3 regions of the uncultured Alteromonas sp. genome follow, and region 2 is predicted to be linked to each of the others. Evidence: predicted binding sites of a transcription regulator. Region 2 holds the regulator's gene; each other region holds the start of a gene.
The links. Region 2 encodes ArgR, which controls arginine synthesis, uptake and breakdown. Its sites were predicted from a motif close to ANTGAATANNTATTCANT; they were not measured.
Positions count from the first base shown of each region.

Region 1: a site for ArgR is predicted at 3,265-3,282, ahead of gltB (glutamate synthase large subunit). Genes of this name have one in related genera too.
Region 3: a site for ArgR is predicted at 3,444-3,461, ahead of AAC006_RS06005 (aspartate aminotransferase family protein). Genes of this name have one in related genera too.

Region 1 covers NZ_CAXBMP010000008.1:61,095-66,553, forward strand. The annotation lists gene AAC006_RS08565 (PH domain-containing protein) at 1-360, opposite strand, end outside; gene arcB (aerobic respiration two-component sensor histidine kinase ArcB) at 442-2,799, opposite strand; gene gltB (glutamate synthase large subunit) at 3,451-5,459, shown strand, end outside.
Region 2 covers NZ_CAXBMP010000019.1:52-5,510, reverse strand. The annotation lists gene katG (catalase/peroxidase HPI) at 1-4, opposite strand, end outside; gene AAC006_RS14245 (methionine sulfoxide reductase) at 341-1,141, shown strand; gene mdh (malate dehydrogenase) at 1,909-2,847, opposite strand; gene argR (transcriptional regulator ArgR) at 3,087-3,551, shown strand; gene AAC006_RS14230 (TonB-dependent receptor plug domain-containing protein) at 4,316-5,459, shown strand, end outside.
Region 3 covers NZ_CAXBMP010000005.1:114,419-119,877, reverse strand. The annotation lists gene astD (succinylglutamate-semialdehyde dehydrogenase) at 1-990, opposite strand, end outside; gene astA (arginine N-succinyltransferase) at 1,008-2,045, opposite strand; gene AAC006_RS06005 (aspartate aminotransferase family protein) at 2,070-3,278, opposite strand; gene AAC006_RS06000 (HDOD domain-containing protein) at 3,604-4,770, opposite strand; gene AAC006_RS05995 (aminodeoxychorismate/anthranilate synthase component II) at 5,002-5,459, opposite strand, start outside.

The DNA of each region.
Region 1 (5,459 bases), on a different contig from region 2:
TGATTGCAAGCTTAAGTCTTGTTCACGCAGGGCATATTTAATAAGCGGATCGGCAAAAAAATGATAGGTCGTCCATAAACATCCCAGCACACAAATGCCCACAACAATATAAGGAAAGGCGGCGACCAAGGGCTCTGGTAGCGCGAAAAATGACTGATACCGTAGCGCACTAGCCACCATGATAAGCACAAACGCTATGCCAAAAGCCAATGAAATATTAATCACGCGGTAACGCGGAGAAATCGCTTCTAAATTAAGTTGGTGAAGTTGAGGCTTGTCTGATGCAGACGTGTTTTCATTAGCTGTTATAGCGTCTAGCTGAGCGTTGCTAAACGTCTCGTTATCAGTACTCATTGTCATTACGTCTACCCCTTGTAAACTCGCGAAATCAACTTTCAAATAAAAACGGGGCCTAATCAGCCCCGTAATTTGATAAACGAATTAATCGTCTACTCGCTGCTGATTAAGCCAATCCTGCAAGGCTTTCATGTCGTACTGTACCGCCATCTGCAATTCTTCAACCCAATCATGAACGTTTTGCCACCACGTTGGGTGATCGCCTTGTTGAATTTGATTTGCAATACGCTGAACACGAGCAAGCCCTACAGAACCCGCCGCACCTTTAATTTTATGCGCTTGCGAGCAGACTTCAGATTTCTCATCAGCGCTTAGGCTCAACTGCAAAATTTCCATGTATTCAGGCATTTTCTCCTGGAACACTTTCACACTTGCTCGCACCATATCATCGCCTATTGTATCCACTAACATCTGGAGCAAGTCCATATCTAAAATGTTACTTAATATTTTGCTTGGCTCTGGTGGGCGTTCTACCTGACCTTCAACTTCTAATGGTGCAGGCGGCGCATGGAATAATTCGTTGAACACCTCAATCACGCGAGATTTCTTAATGGGCTTGGCAATAATATCGTCCATGCCATTTTGCAAATATTCTTCCCGCTTTTTAATCACGTTCGCAGTAAGTGCCACAATAGGCGTTTGCATTACTAAGTCTTCTTCATGCAGCGTACTGGCCACGTCGAAGCCCGTCATATCTGGCAACTGAATATCTAACAGTATTAAGTCGTATTGGTTCGCGCGGGCTTTATCAATCGCTTCTTGCCCCGTCATGGCCACATCCACCTTTTGCCCCATTTTTTCAAGCAAGGCTTTGGCAACCATCACATTAAGTTCAATATCTTCTACCAGTAGAATGTTCAAGTCAGTAACCTGAAGCTGCGCCACTTGCATAGGCTTTTTCGATATTTCTACCGGAAGCTCTATTTCAAAGCGCGTGCCTTTACCTACCACACTGGTAACCTTGATATTACCCTTCATTAAATCGACCATTTGCTTACAAATAGCCAAACCAATACCGGTGCCTGTTGCAGACTGGTGATCGGGGTGATCAACCTGATAGTACATAGCGAAGATTTTTTCTATCTCTTCTTCAGGTATGCCTACCCCAGTATCTTCAATAACAAAAGTCACGAACGCGACGTCATTTTCTGGTTTAGTGGCTTCAATGGATAAGCTCACATGGCCTTTTTGGGTAAACTTCACTGCGTTAAACAGGATATTCCACAAAATTTGGCGCAGGCGCGTGCCATCGACTTCAACTAATCTCGGAAGAGGCTCTTTAATCGTAGTCTTAAGCTCTAGCTGTTTATCACCCGCTAATAGTCGAATAATACTGCTTAGCTCTTCGGTGAAGTCGCGAAGCGATACAGTCTTTAAACTAAGCTCAACTTTATCTCTATCCAGCTTATCCAAATCGATAATATCGTTAAAGATATTGCCAAGCGTGATAGCACTGGCATAAATAGTACTTACCCAGCTAAATTGCTCTTCGTTTAATTCGGTATCGCGCAGCATTCTACTTAAGCCAACAATACCGTTTAACGGCGTACGTAGTTCGTGGCTAATCGTAGCGATAAAGCGCGTTTTGTCGGTACTGGCTTTCGCTGCTGCATTTTCTGCTTGTTTACGTTCAGTCATGTCTCGACCAAATGATAGCAAGCCTAAACGGTTACCTTCTTTATCGAAGAATGGAACTCGCTTCATTTCGAAGTAGCGACGGCGGCCATCGGCAAAGCGTAGCCATAACTCTTCGGTAATACTGGCGTTAGTTTCTAGTACTTCGTGATCACTGGCGACGATTTGTCGCGCCAAGTCTTCTTCATAAACATCGGTAGGGGTTAAACCAAGCAGTTCCTGCTCTGTTTTACCCGTCATGAGTTCTGCTATACGGTTACAGCCCGCAAAGCGCCCTTCTTCATTACGGTAGTAAATAAGATCTGGCGAGGCATCGATAATCGAGCGCAGCAAGGTAGATAAGCGGCGGGCTTGCGCTTCTTGTTCAGATTTATCCTGAATTTCACGCTCTAAGTCTTTAAATAAGGCTTCACGCTCTTCTTGCGCTAATTTACGCTGCTCAATTTCGTGATTTAATTGGCGGATATTTGTTTGCAGCTCACGGTTAAGAAAAACATCTTCTTCTCGCAAGCGCTCTAGTTGGCTTACCACTTCTTTAAGATTGGTACGTGAATTTTCTAACTGCTTTATAAGTTCGCTAAAAAAGTACAGTACCCAAGGTGCCGAAAGCATGGTGAGTATAACCGCGCTGATAAAGTCATCAGGCTGTACTGCACTGCCCATGCTTACGCGAATTACGTAAGAGCCGCCAAGCGTAAATACCAGCGAAAATACAACGAACAGAATACTTAACTTAAGCGTACCGAAGCGCTGTACAAACTGCGCAAAACGAATAGCCCAAGAATCGTTTGGTGAATCTGAATGCATGAACGACTTATTTTTAGGATTATATTCAGCATATCCTATCAGGCTTTATGCATTACGGAAATGCTGACAGACACCGTATCTACTGAACAATAGAATGTTGTTTATAGGAATTGATTCACCATGGTGTAATTTTTGTACAACTGCAAATGATTCTGGTAGGCTGGATATAAAGAATGAACAACTACATAAAAATACAGAAAACATGCCTTTGACTAGATATTAAATCCTTCAATGTGAATTTTTATTCACTTTTAGCGATTCCAAGTCACTTACTTGAATTTCATTGCCTACCAATAGAACGATATATCGGGTTATAACATTTTTGTTACAAAGATGAATTTAAAAGTTTAACATCATGAAAGTATTGATAATTTTAAACTATATGCTAAATCTTTGCTATACCCTTAATTTTAGCGTTTGATTTTACATATCAATATAGGTATTTTGTACGCCCCGCAAAGCAATAATGCATAAAAATGCGGAACACGACTGGAATCCTCTAATAATAAATAACGACAAGAAAAGGCGCATAGAGCGGTAATAGTGCCAGCTCGACAAAAGACGTCTGAACAATGTTGTGATACGCAATACCTAGGCGCATCTACACGCAACGCACACCTTGCCCCAGTCAAAGGTTGAAGGAGTTAAGAGATGAGTTTATACAACCCCAACGATTCCCGGGATAACTGTGGATTTGGCTTAATCGCCCATACCCACGGAGAAGCTAGCCATACGCTAGTAGAAACTGCTATTCACGGTTTAGACCGTATGCAGCATCGAGGCGGTATTGCCGCTGACGGGAAAACCGGAGACGGCTGTGGTTTATTACTACAGAAACCGGATGCGTTCTTCCATACTATCGCCGCAGAAAATGGCTGGAAACTCAGCAAAAAATACGGCGTTGGCATGATCTTTCTAAGCCAGGACCAGGCCCTTGCGCAAACTGCGCGTGAGGTGTTGAATGAAGAACTTGAAAAAGAAACCCTTAGTGTTGTTGGCTGGCGCGAAGTGCCTGTCGATCGCTCTGTATTGGGTGAACTTGCTCTTACCGGCGTGCCACAAATAGAACAAGTATTTGTGAATGCACCAGCAGGTTGGCGCAAGCGCGATCTTGAACGCCGCCTTTATATGGTGCGTCGACGCGCTGAAAAGCGTCTTGAAAGCGATCCAGATTTTTATGTTGCCTGCCTATCAGGTTTGGTCACTATTTATAAAGGCTTGGTAATGCCGAAAGACTTACCCGCCTTCTATTTAGATTTAGCCGACGAACGTCTGCAAAGTGCTATTTGTGTATTCCACCAGCGCTTTTCAACCAATACGCTTCCACGTTGGCCATTGGCTCAACCGTTCCGCTTCTTGGCCCATAATGGTGAAATTAATACCATTAAAGGTAACCGAGATTGGGCAATGGCACGTGCCTCTAAATTTGCTACGCCGCTTATCCCTGATTTGAAAGAAGCAGCCCCTTTTGTTAATACCGAAGGTTCTGATTCATCGTCACTTGATAACATGCTTGAGCTATTCTTAGCCGGTGGGATGGATTTGTTCCGTGCCATGCGTTTATTAGTGCCACCTGCTTATCAAAATAACAAAACCATGGATGACGACCTACGTGCATTTTACGAGTTTAACTCGATGCATATGGAACCATGGGATGGCCCTGCCGGTATCGTATTAACGAACGGCCGCCACGTGGCATGTAACCTAGACCGAAATGGTCTTCGCCCTGCCCGCTACGTTATCACCAAAAATGGCTTCATTACCCTTGCCTCAGAAGTGGGCATTTGGGATTACGAAGAAGCTGACGTTATTGAAAAAGGCCGCGTAGGCCCAGGTGAAATGCTAGCGGTTGATACCTACACAGGTAAAATCTGGCGTTCCACTGAAATTGATGAAGAATTAAAAGCGCGCCATCCTTATAAAGAGTGGCTCGATAAGCATATTCGTCATTTAACGCCTATTGAAGAGCTAGATGCTTCACTGATTGGAAAGCGCGTTTTTGATGACGACACCATTTCGGTATTCCATAAGCAGTTCAGCTATAGCTATGAAGAAATTCAGCAAGTTATTAAAGTACTTGCGAAAGACGGTCAAGAAGCCGTTGGCTCTATGGGTGATGATACGCCAATGGCGGTTATGTCTTCACGCCAGCGTACCGTTTACGATTACTTCCGTCAGCAGTTTGCACAGGTAACTAACCCGCCTATCGATCCATTACGTGAAAACCACGTAATGTCGCTAGCCACCTGTATTGGCCGCGAGCAAAACGTATTCAGCGAAACCTCAGGTTATGCAGACCGCGTATTGTTTAACTCGCCAATACTGATGTATACCGATTTAAAACAGCTACGTGAATTTAATCCTGATAACTACTATTCAGAAGTGGTTGAACTTCAGTATCAACCGCAAGAGGGCTTGAAGAAAGCCATCGAGCGTATTTGTAACGAAGTAGAACACTTAGTTAAACAAAAGCGTGCGGCGTTCGTGATTTTATCCGATCGCAATATCAGACAAAACCGCTTACCTATTCCAGCTGCTATGGCCGTTGGTGCAGTACAGCGCCGTTTAGTTGATAAATCACTACGATGCGACGCGAACGTAGTAATAGAAACCGCCAGTGCCCGTGACCCACATCACTTTGCCGTACTCATTGGTTTAGG
Region 2 (5,459 bases):
TCATTTACTGTACCTCTTCGGTGTTCGACAAAGGATTTCATCAATTAAAACTATTAATTGGTATAGCTTTATTCTAATTATTCGGTTGTAGTTAAGACAGTCAGTTTTTTAGATGTGGACGAATAGGTTTAACGATTAGAAAAAATTAAACCTTACGTCGAGAAAACAAGGCCTTATAAATCTATCCGTCAACTCGCTCATGCAGAATTAACTAAAGAAAGCGTAGACAATGATTATGAATTTTCTAGGACTTTTGTCTCTTTTTTTTGTAAAACTTTCCTGACATATCGTAGGATAAACAATCGAATTTAGAGTTAATCCCTAAGAAAGGAAGTCTCACTTGTACAGACTATTTATAAGCTTGCTCCTTGCCTTTTACTTTGCGCTAATGCCCGTAACAGCGCAATCAGAGCCGCTTACTTTGCCCCCAGGGCTGTGGGAAGGCGTGAGTGAGTCTAACTATAATTATAAATTACTCCAGATAAATGAAAACGGGGAACACTTCCTGTTTGAAGCAGGTATAGGCAATGCGTTTCGCCATATCCGACGCCTACCCTTTGATAATGACCATATTGAATGCAATACGCTAAATTGCGAAATAACACTTCCTTCTTATGAAGATGGATATGTTAAACATTTAATTTTATCTCCCTACATAGACACCGGTTACCAAGTATTAGAATCGACTACCAATAAAAACAATAAGCCTATCTTAAGTAGTACCTATCAGTTGGATAAGCAGAAGAACCAATCTTCCGTGCGCAACTTTATCGATATGTACCGAGGTTCAATAGAAGCATTAGCTAACTCAGCTACTGACGATATATTTGGCTTGTGGGTAGGCATTATGCGTATTAGTGGTAAAAATGAACTCATAAGTATTGAGATTTACCCGAACAAAGAAGGCCGCTTAGTGCGATTTATAAATGGTAGCAGCTATACCAATCAGACTAGCTTTAACCCTGAAGATATTCTCAAAGAAGGAAGCGTTTATACCGTTAAAACATCACATCCCACTTTTGCCAACTCACTGTTATTTACCATTCGGTCGTCGAATGTATTAAACGGCTATGCTTATTCAGTTTATAAAAACAGACCACTAGAAAGTATGACGTTTACCCTCTATAGAATTCACAACTAAGCGCCATACTGCGCCCCAAGTAGAATAGCGGCGTACACATGGGTATGAAATCAGTGTCGATTTCGTTTTGAAATTAGATTGTAGCCCATCCCTTGCCAAGGATGCAGTAGCGGAGCCTACAGGGAAGTATTTACGGCTGGTTGTTATCCGGCATGGCTATTATAGGAAGTAGCTATTTATTAGGCCGAGCTGTTCTGCAGAGGCCACAAACAAAACGGCAGGATTAGTAAGGTCGTGAAAAACTGTCAGCAGCGTGGATGCGGTCTTACAAAAAGGATTTTTTATTGCGTGCGATGCGTAGGTGTTGGTAGGTATACGGTTTGAAATTAAATAGTAGCCCCTCCCGTGCCAAGGATGCAGTAGCGGAGCCTACAAACAAAAAGGCAGGATTAGTAAGGTCGTAACAAACTGTCAGCAGCATGGATGCTGTCTTACAAAAAGAATTTATTACTGAGTGCGATGAGTAGGTGTTGGTAGGTATACGGTTTGGAATTAAATAGTAGCCCCTCCCGTGCCAAGGATGCAGTAGCGGAGCCTACAAACAAAAAGGCAGGATTAGTAAGGTCGTAACAAACTGTCAGCAGCATGGATGCTGTCTTACAAAAAGAATTTTTTACTGAGTGCGATGAGTAGGTGTTGGTAGGTATACGGTTTGAAATTAAATAGTAGCCCCTCCACCGCAAGGATGCGGTGGCGGAGCCTACATGGATGTATTTACGGCGTGGCTACGATTTGATTTCAAATCGGATGCCGAGCCTAATACATCCTTAGCCAGTTACGAAATCTACGCCTAGCTTGATGTCGCCACGAAGGCCTTCAAGCATGTCGTTTTTCGCTTTTTCTTCAAATGCGCTTAGCTCGCCGTATGGCAAGATTTCTTCAACACCGTTTGCGCCAAGGCGAACAGGGTGAGCGAAGAATGCAGCATCGTCGCTGTCGTCAGTTTGAACGTAAGTGTATTCAACCACGTTCTCACCTTGCATTGCTGCAACCAATGATAAGCAGAAACGTGCAGCTGCTTGACCCATAGATAGGGTTGCAGAACCGCCGCCAGCTTTAGCTTCAACAACTTCAGTACCTGCATTTTGGATACGAGTCGTTAGGCTTGAAACTTCATCATCAGAGAACTCAACACCTTCAACTTGCGAAAGCAAAGGAAGGATAGTTGTGCCTGAGTGACCACCGATTACCGGTACGTGTACAGAAGCAACGTCTACGTCTTTAAGCTCAGCAACGAAAGTCTCAGCGCGAATTACGTCAAGGGTAGTAACACCGAACAATTTGTTCTTGTTATAAACACCTTTCGCTTTAAGCGTTTCAGCAGCAATTGCCACTGTTGTGTTAACTGGGTTAGTAATAATACCAACACAAGCATCTGGACAATTGTCAGCAACACCTTCAATAAGGTTCTTAACAATACCAGCATTAATGTTGAACAAGTCTGAACGATCCATGCCCGGCTTACGCGGAACACCAGCAGGAATAAGAACAACGTCTGTACCTGTTAATGCACCAGCTAGGTCATCTTTACCGTGACCGGTTACTTTTACTGCAGTTGGGATGTGGCTCAAATCAACAGCTACACCAGGAACAACTGGCGCTACATCGTAAAGCGCTAGCTCAGAACCAGCTGGCAATTGTGTTTTTAACAACAAAGACAGCGCTTGGCCAATACCACCGGCAGCACCTAACACGGCTACTTTCATACCATTTCTCCTATGGGATTACTCACGTATTTAAACGGAACGTCACACTAATGCAACGCGGGGGAAAACTCAATCATCTGATGGTCTTAATACGGCCATTTAAGGCATTTTTACGTTGATATTCACTATCATGCATGATTATGCAATTAAATTGCGCAAAGGTCACCTGTAAGGCACAATATATGATAAATCGTTAATGACCATTTAACTTATTACCGCTAACTACTGTGCAGGACGCTATGGCCAACGCAAAACAAGAGCAACTGATTAAAGCCTTTAAAGAAATTTTAAAAGCGGAAAGCTATGGATCCCAGGGTGAAATAGTGGATGCCCTTAAAACTCAAGGTCATGACAATATTAGTCAATCTAAAATTTCCCGCATGCTAAGTAAGTTTGGCGCGGTACGTACCCGCAATGCCCGTGGCGATATGGTGTACTGCCTGCCGCCTGAACTGGGTATGCCTACCGCTAAAAGCCCGTTAAAGCAACTTGTTCTCGACATTGTGCATAATAATGTGATGGTGATTATTCGCACCAGCCCAGGTGCAGCGCAACTCATTGCACGCTTGCTTGACTCATTAAGCAAAAAAGATGGTGTACTTGGCACCATAGCCGGCGACGACACTATTTTTATCGCCCCTGCCGACGTGACACTTATTGAAGAGTTACGACAACGTGTGGAAGACCTATTCGAGAATGTCTAAGGCACAGCCTTAATTTTTGAGCAAAAAAAACCGCCATCACAAGATGGCGGTAAAGAATTTGTACCAGGGAGATACAAAACAACTTGGTAGCTGTGTATTTAAATTATCACAGACTCAGAAAAGAGTAAGAAAAGAAAAGTAAAGAATTTGAAAACTAGAAATTAATTATAAAATCCATCCTTAGATAAAAACAGCAACATTTAAACTCAACCTTTAAAATTAAATAATATCACCACCACTAAAAACATCCTATTATTCACCAACGTATAAATTCTAAAACCCACAAAAATACCATTGTCATTAATTGTAATTACAGTAACTTTCTTCCACTTTTCAATCTGTACTGAAACGCCCTCACCCACTTTTACTTCAAGCCAGATTTAACTATACTGAATTTGCGCAAAACCTGCGCCTTTTCTGCGCTAAACCCACAAAATTCATACACAATATCTACACACTATTTACCCCCTCACATTACTTCTTCATTTCTATTTTAATTAATATACAGCGTTACCTTTAAATAAATATTAAGAGAGAAAAAAGTAATATTTATTTTACCAATGTATAGAACCGTAAAGGTTTCATCGCTCTGCGTATAAATAAAGTAAATTAGGTCTAAATAGAACAAATTATACACTTTGTAAATTGCCAAATAGCACGACGAAGTGCTTAATTCTCCCGACAGAAAACATCTGCTCAAAATAAAAACTAATAAACGTCTATGTAATTACAAATTGTAATCACCTTCGACAAGGGGAATTAAAATGTTTGACACAAATAAACTCAGCACTGCGGTGAAGCGCGGACTATTACTGGCGGGTTCCGCTAGCCTGTTTGCCGCACCAATGGCCCTCGCACAATCAGATGACGAAAATTCAGCTGAACCTGTAGAAAAAATCCAAGTTACTGGCTCTCGTATTAAACGAGTGGATTTAGAGTCAGTATCTCCCGTTACGGTTATTACTGCTGAATCTATCGCGTTATCTGGTGATACATCGGTTGCCCTAGTATTACGTAACTCTTCGATTAACACTTTCGGTTCATTTCGCGGACAATCTGGCTACGGCAGCGGCGCATCTGCGTCAAGTGAAGTAAATTTACGTGGTCTGGGGGCTGGCGCTACTTTGGTACTAATGGACGGTCGTCGTCTACCAGGTTTAGGATACGATGGTGGTTCATCTTCTGATATGTCGATGATCCCGATGTCGATTGTTGAGCGCATTGAAATTCTTCGCGATGGCGCATCGGCCATTTACGGGTCAGATGCCGTTGCAGGCGTAATTAATATTATTACCAAGAAACAGTTCGATGGCGTTAATGTAGGCTACAGCTTTGAAGATCCAGGAGCAGATGGCGGGAACTCAAGCAAATATAACTTTTCAGCCGGCGTAACCAATGACAAAGGTAGTATCGTTTTCATTGCGGAGCATGAAAACACTCAAGAAGTCAGCGATGTAGCGGTTTCAGGCGAAAATGCACTAGATAGCTATTCAACCTACAGCCCTGTTGCCAATTTCTATGATACAGATACTAGTTCGTATCTTTATAACGAAGATTTGTGTGGCGATGTGGCTGACACATCGATTGAATCTGATCGTTGTGGTTATTACTACGGTAATACCACTTGGCTTTATGGCGCGTCTGAGAAAAACTCTTTAATGACTAAAATCGAGTACGAGTTAGCAGAGAACTTGCAACTTATTACTCGTTTCTCTGCACTACAGACATCTACAGACACTCGTTATGCTGCTACCCCAGTATCTACATCTTCGCTGACCATCGATGCGGATAACGCAATGAACCCTTATGGTCAAGATGGCTCTGTTTACTTCCGAACGTCTAGTTTGGGAACACGAGACACCACCACAGAAAAAACCACCTTTGAAATGGTGACAGGCCTTGAAGTAA
Region 3 (5,459 bases), on a different contig from region 2:
TGCTGCAGCATTGGCTGAAATCATTGCGCCCATGAAAGGCTGATCTTCTGCGTCATAGTCATCAATTTTGATGTTTTTAGTGACTTCAAGAAGACGGGCTAATGTGGCATCACCTTGTGCATTGGCAGGCAAAAACAAACGGCGTGCACAGGTGCAGCGTTGTCCCGACGTAATAAAGGCCGACTGCACGATATCGTGAACCGCACCATCAATATCGGCTACGTCTTTCACTATTAACGGATTATTTCCGCCCATTTCAAGGGCCAAAATTTTACCTGGATGACCCGCAAACTGTTCGTGTAAAATTTTGCCCGTACGTGAACTTCCGGTAAAGAATAACCCATCAATACCATTGTGTGACGCTAGCGCTTTACCGGTTTCAACTTCACCTTGTACTAAATTTAGTACGCCAGCTGGTAAGCCTGCTTGTTCCCATAGTTTAACCATTTCTTCGGCAACCATAGGGGTCAAGTCGCTTGGTTTAAATACCACGGTATTACCTGCAATAAGCGCAGGTACAATGTGACCATTGGGTAAGTGACCAGGGAAATTATACGGGCCGAATACGGCTACAACACCATGGGCTTTATGGCGAATGAAGGCTTTACCTACAGGCATAGGGTTTTCCACATTGCCGGTACGTTCGAAATATGCTTTTTCAGAAATAGCAATTTTACCCATCATGGCGCCCACTTCTGTGGCCGTTTCCCACTCAGGTTTGCCGGTTTCTTTTGCCATCACTTTAGCTAGGTGCGCTTTCGCTTCGCCTAGCTTTTCGCCGTATACCTTAATAATGCTTAAACGTTCTTCAACCGTCATCATTCCCCATGCAGGGGCAGCGGCACGAGCGGCTTTCACTGCTAAGTCAATTTGACTAGGAGAGGCTGACTTACCTTCCCAAATAACTTGGTTTTTAGCGGGGTCGATTGAGGCTAGGTTGTGCCCTTCACCGGTCACCCATTGACCGTCGATAAAGTGTGTATGTAACATAAAAAAGTGTCCTTCAATTAGTCTCTGAACTTTACAGGTGCAAGACGAACATGGTCGCCCTCTTGCACATTCAGAGCGGCTGCCGCTTGACGTGAAAGCACGGCAATATTTTGCTCTTCGTTAACCCCTATTTCGGTGGCTACCGCGCGAAAGTCTGCAACAGAGGTGTTGATGATGTAGTGGGTTTGGCCTTGTGCGGCCGCCGCATCATCAATGACAATTGGCATTTTTAAGCTAGACTGTGCCGTTCGGATATGACTGAGATTGGCCTCTACCGTAGGACCTGCATCAAAAATATCGACGTAACCGCGACAACTAAAGCCTTCGCCTTCTAGCAGTTGCAGGGCAGGGCGGGTTTTGTCATGAACCTGACCAATAACCGCTTGTGCTTCTTTACTTAATAGATTGACGTAAATAGGATATTTAGGCATCAGTTCTGCAATAAACACCTTATTACCAATACCGGTTAAGTAGTCGGCAGTAGGAAAGTCCATTGAGAAAAAGTGGGTTTCAAGCCATTCCCAAAAAGGCGAACGGCCTTCTTCATCACTTACACCACGCATTTCGGCAATAATCGTTTCAGAGAAGCGTTCACGATGCTCCATCATAAACAAGAAGCGCACTTTCGATAAAAAACGCCCGTTGATGCCTCCACGCGCCTGCTCCCTTAAGAACAGCGTACATATCTCAGTAACACCCGTGTAGTCATTACAGAAGGTTAGAATTTCAACCGTATTGTGAATGTTTAGCTCGCGAGAGGCATGTACCACTTTACTCAAGTGATAGTGGTAAAACGCATCATCAATGCCTACGGCTGCTTCAATACCTGAAGTGCCCACTACTTCGCCGGTGGTCGTATCTTCCATTACAAACAGGTACGACTCATCACCGGGTTGGGTCACGTTAGCTTTGGTGAAAGCTTCTTGCGCACGGTCGACTTTTCTATGCAGCAGATCATCGTTAACCGGCAACGAGGTAAACCCAATACCTGATTCTACTGCAATGTCGTACAAAGCCTGGTAATCAGCTTGTGTAATAGGGCGAATTATATTCATGTTCGCTACTCGCTAAATTGGCGTTTATTCGGCGTTCACAACAGCGGCAACGGCACGTTCAAAGCGGGCTAGACCTTCTTTAATATCTTCATCAGGAATAACCAAAGAAGGAGCAAAACGAATAACGTTAGCGCCAGCAATTAAACACATAAGGTGTTCTTTTGTTGCGGCCATCATAAAGTCGCGAGCGCGGCCTTGGTATTTTTCGTTTAACGCGCAGCCAAGCAACATACCTTGCCCACGTACTTCAGAAAATACCTCGTACTTGTCGTTGATGGCTGTTAAAAGCTCACGATACAAGGCTTCTTTGTGTAGCACGCCTTCAAGTACTTCAGGCTGGTTAACAATATCAAAGGCTTTTTCAGCTACAGCGCAGGCTAGTGGATTACCGCCGTAGGTACTTCCATGCGTACCTGCTTTTAAATGCGCGGCAATGTCAGTAGTTGTTAGCATAGCGCCAATAGGGAAGCCACCGCCTAACGATTTTGCGGTAGTTAAAATGTCAGGTGTCACATCTAAGCCCATATAGGCATACAGGTGACCAGTACGGCCAACACCCGATTGCACTTCATCAAAAATGAGCAAGGCATTGTGCTTATCACACAACTCACGCACGCCTTTGATAAATTCAATATCAGGAGAGATGATTCCGCCTTCGCCTTGAAGGGGTTCCATCATAACGGCACATGTGTTGTCTGAGATTAATGCTTCGAAAGCGGCTAAATCGTTATAGTCGCAATGCTCAACAGCACCAGGCTTAGGACCAAAACCATCTGAATATGCGGCCTGTCCGCCAACGGTTACGGTAAAGAAAGTACGGCCGTGGAACCCTTTGTTGAAGGCAATAATTTGGTTTTTATCTTCACCGTAGTTATCTAATGCGAAACGACGTGCTAATTTTAATGCGGCTTCATTGGCTTCTGCGCCTGAGTTAGCAAAGTACACTTTCTCTGCAAACGTGGCATTGACCAGTTTAGAGGCTAAGCGAAGGGCTGGCTCATTGGTGAATACGTTACTCAAGTGCCACAACTTACTGCCTTGTTCGTTAAGCGCCTTAACGAGTTCAGGGTGACAATGACCTAGTACGTTCACGGCAATACCGCCAGCGAAGTCGATGTACTCAGCACCATCTTGATCCCATACACGCGAACCTTCTCCGCGTACGGGTACCATGCCCGCAGGATTGTAGTTAGGCACCATCACTTCATCAAACGTTGCGCGAGTTACTGTCATTTTTGTTACCTCTGTTTTAAGCGCCCGTGTCGGTACAATAGACCTCGAGCAGGCGGAAAAATAAACGAAATTACCGGAGAGTATGCCATTTTTTTAAGGAGTTGTCTTGTTTGTGAATGGCTGCAGCCCTTTATATACAAGGACTCTGGCTTAATTTGCAGGAAAAGTGAATAACTATTTACTACTAAGCCATATTGTTTAGGAATAGTGTAATTAAAAGGTGAATTAGGTGTGTAATCTCACAGCCAGAGCGCGTTGATCTGGCGTGGGTCAAATGAGGGTAAAAGGAGATATTTGGCTAATTTGCATGAATATCCACAAAAAATTAGCTGTTTTCTTCCTCCCTTGATAAAGGAAGGGTGAAAATATCAACAGATCTTAGTTTTTCCAATGCACCTGATGGATATTCTTGTTCTTTAATCATTGGTTTTACCTCTGCCACTTCAACCATACGTGATTGATGCAGCATTCTTACCTTCGAATAGGTGCGAGCTTGATGTAGAAGCTTAGACATGGAGCCTACTTCACAGGGCTCTCTGTTGGCACATTGACGCATCGCATCACCAATAAATAAGCGTTTCAACATCATGTTTTCAATAAGGTCGGCGGATAATGCATCAGCATATTCATCTTGTAATGCAATTAGGTAATTCGCCGATGGTGCCAGCTTTAATAAAGCTTCATGACGCATGCGCTCTTTGTCTTTTTGGCTTTCGGTCAATAGGTGAAGCTGCACCTTATCAAACAACTTGAAGTACAAGCGGATGATGGCACAGCGACCTAATTGACTGAGCATACCAAAACTATAAGCCTGAACCGGGTTAAGCTTATAGTGCGGCGCGAGGTGCCTAGCGGATACCGCCGTGCCGTGCGCAAACTGAGTGAGTTTAAGTTTAATGCAAGGGTACGGGTCGGTTACCTGAGGCATGGCACGTTTTACAATAAGAGAAGGAATAAGCAGGCGTAAATTCTCAATGCCTAAGAAGCTAAGTGCCGTTCTGAAAGTTTCCACCACGATTACCCTACCTTTGGAGTCTCGTCTTCTAAAAGCCGGAGAGTTCACGACTTGCATCAACTCGTCATAAAGCCAAGGTAAGTTAGCTGCAATAGGTTCTAGTTTTGATACCGATGCCGCGCGTACCGATAGCGCGTCGAGTAAAGCACCCGTGTCATCACTTAAATTTAATGTGTTGTTGAAAACGTCGGAGGTAAACGATAGCTGCTCGGTAAGCTCACCTAACAAGACTTCATGCAAGTAATGATTAACTGTTTCGGTATATGAGGCATCAGATTGCGCTTTTAGGCGCTTATTCTCAATAGCGACTTTTTCTACGTGAAGTAATTGTCTGCGGGCGTCACCTTGTTCAGATTGTTCAAAGCTGATTTCACCAGGACCACGCTTTCCCAGCATTTTCATCGCAAGCTCTGGAGAAATTAATAGGCTCTCAAAGCGCTCATCGATAGGCGGCGGGGTCGATGCTGGGGTCGTCATCTTAAAGTAGCTCCTGCTAAGTAACTGTTCGTGCGTCTGTTCATAGATGCCGTGCATTGGGTCGCCCTACTTCCTAAATATACTACTTACAAAGGCGCTTTGTTGATTAACCTATAAAAAGTAAACAAAAACAACGCCAAATGCGAATAACTGCAGAACTTTTTTATCGGCAGGAAGCCATATAGCTTAAGTTTATTCTGAACCCTTGGCAGAATAAATAAGAGTGACGGCCTAAGCATTTAGAAAAGCATTTAAAATATCGTGACCATACTCGGTTAGTAAGGATTCAGGGTGAAATTGTACACCCCAGATAGGGAGTGCGTTATGAGAGATTCCCATAATCTCTTTTTCCCCATCATCAGTCACGCACCACGCATCTATATTTAAAACGTTAGGGAAGTGGTTTTCATCAAGCACCAATGAGTGATAGCGAGTTACCGCGTAACCTTGTTCAAACCCATTAAACAGGCCTCGGTTTTTATGAAAGAGCGCAGAGGTTTTGCCGTGCTTAATTTCTTTTGCACCGATAACAGAAGCACCAAAAACCTGGCCGATGGCTTGATGGCCTAAGCACACACCAAGTAATGGAATTTTCCCAGCGAAGTGCTTAATCACCTCTACGCTAATTCCTGACTCATTAGGTGTACAGGGCCCGGGTGAAATCACTAAATGACTTGGCGATAAGGCTT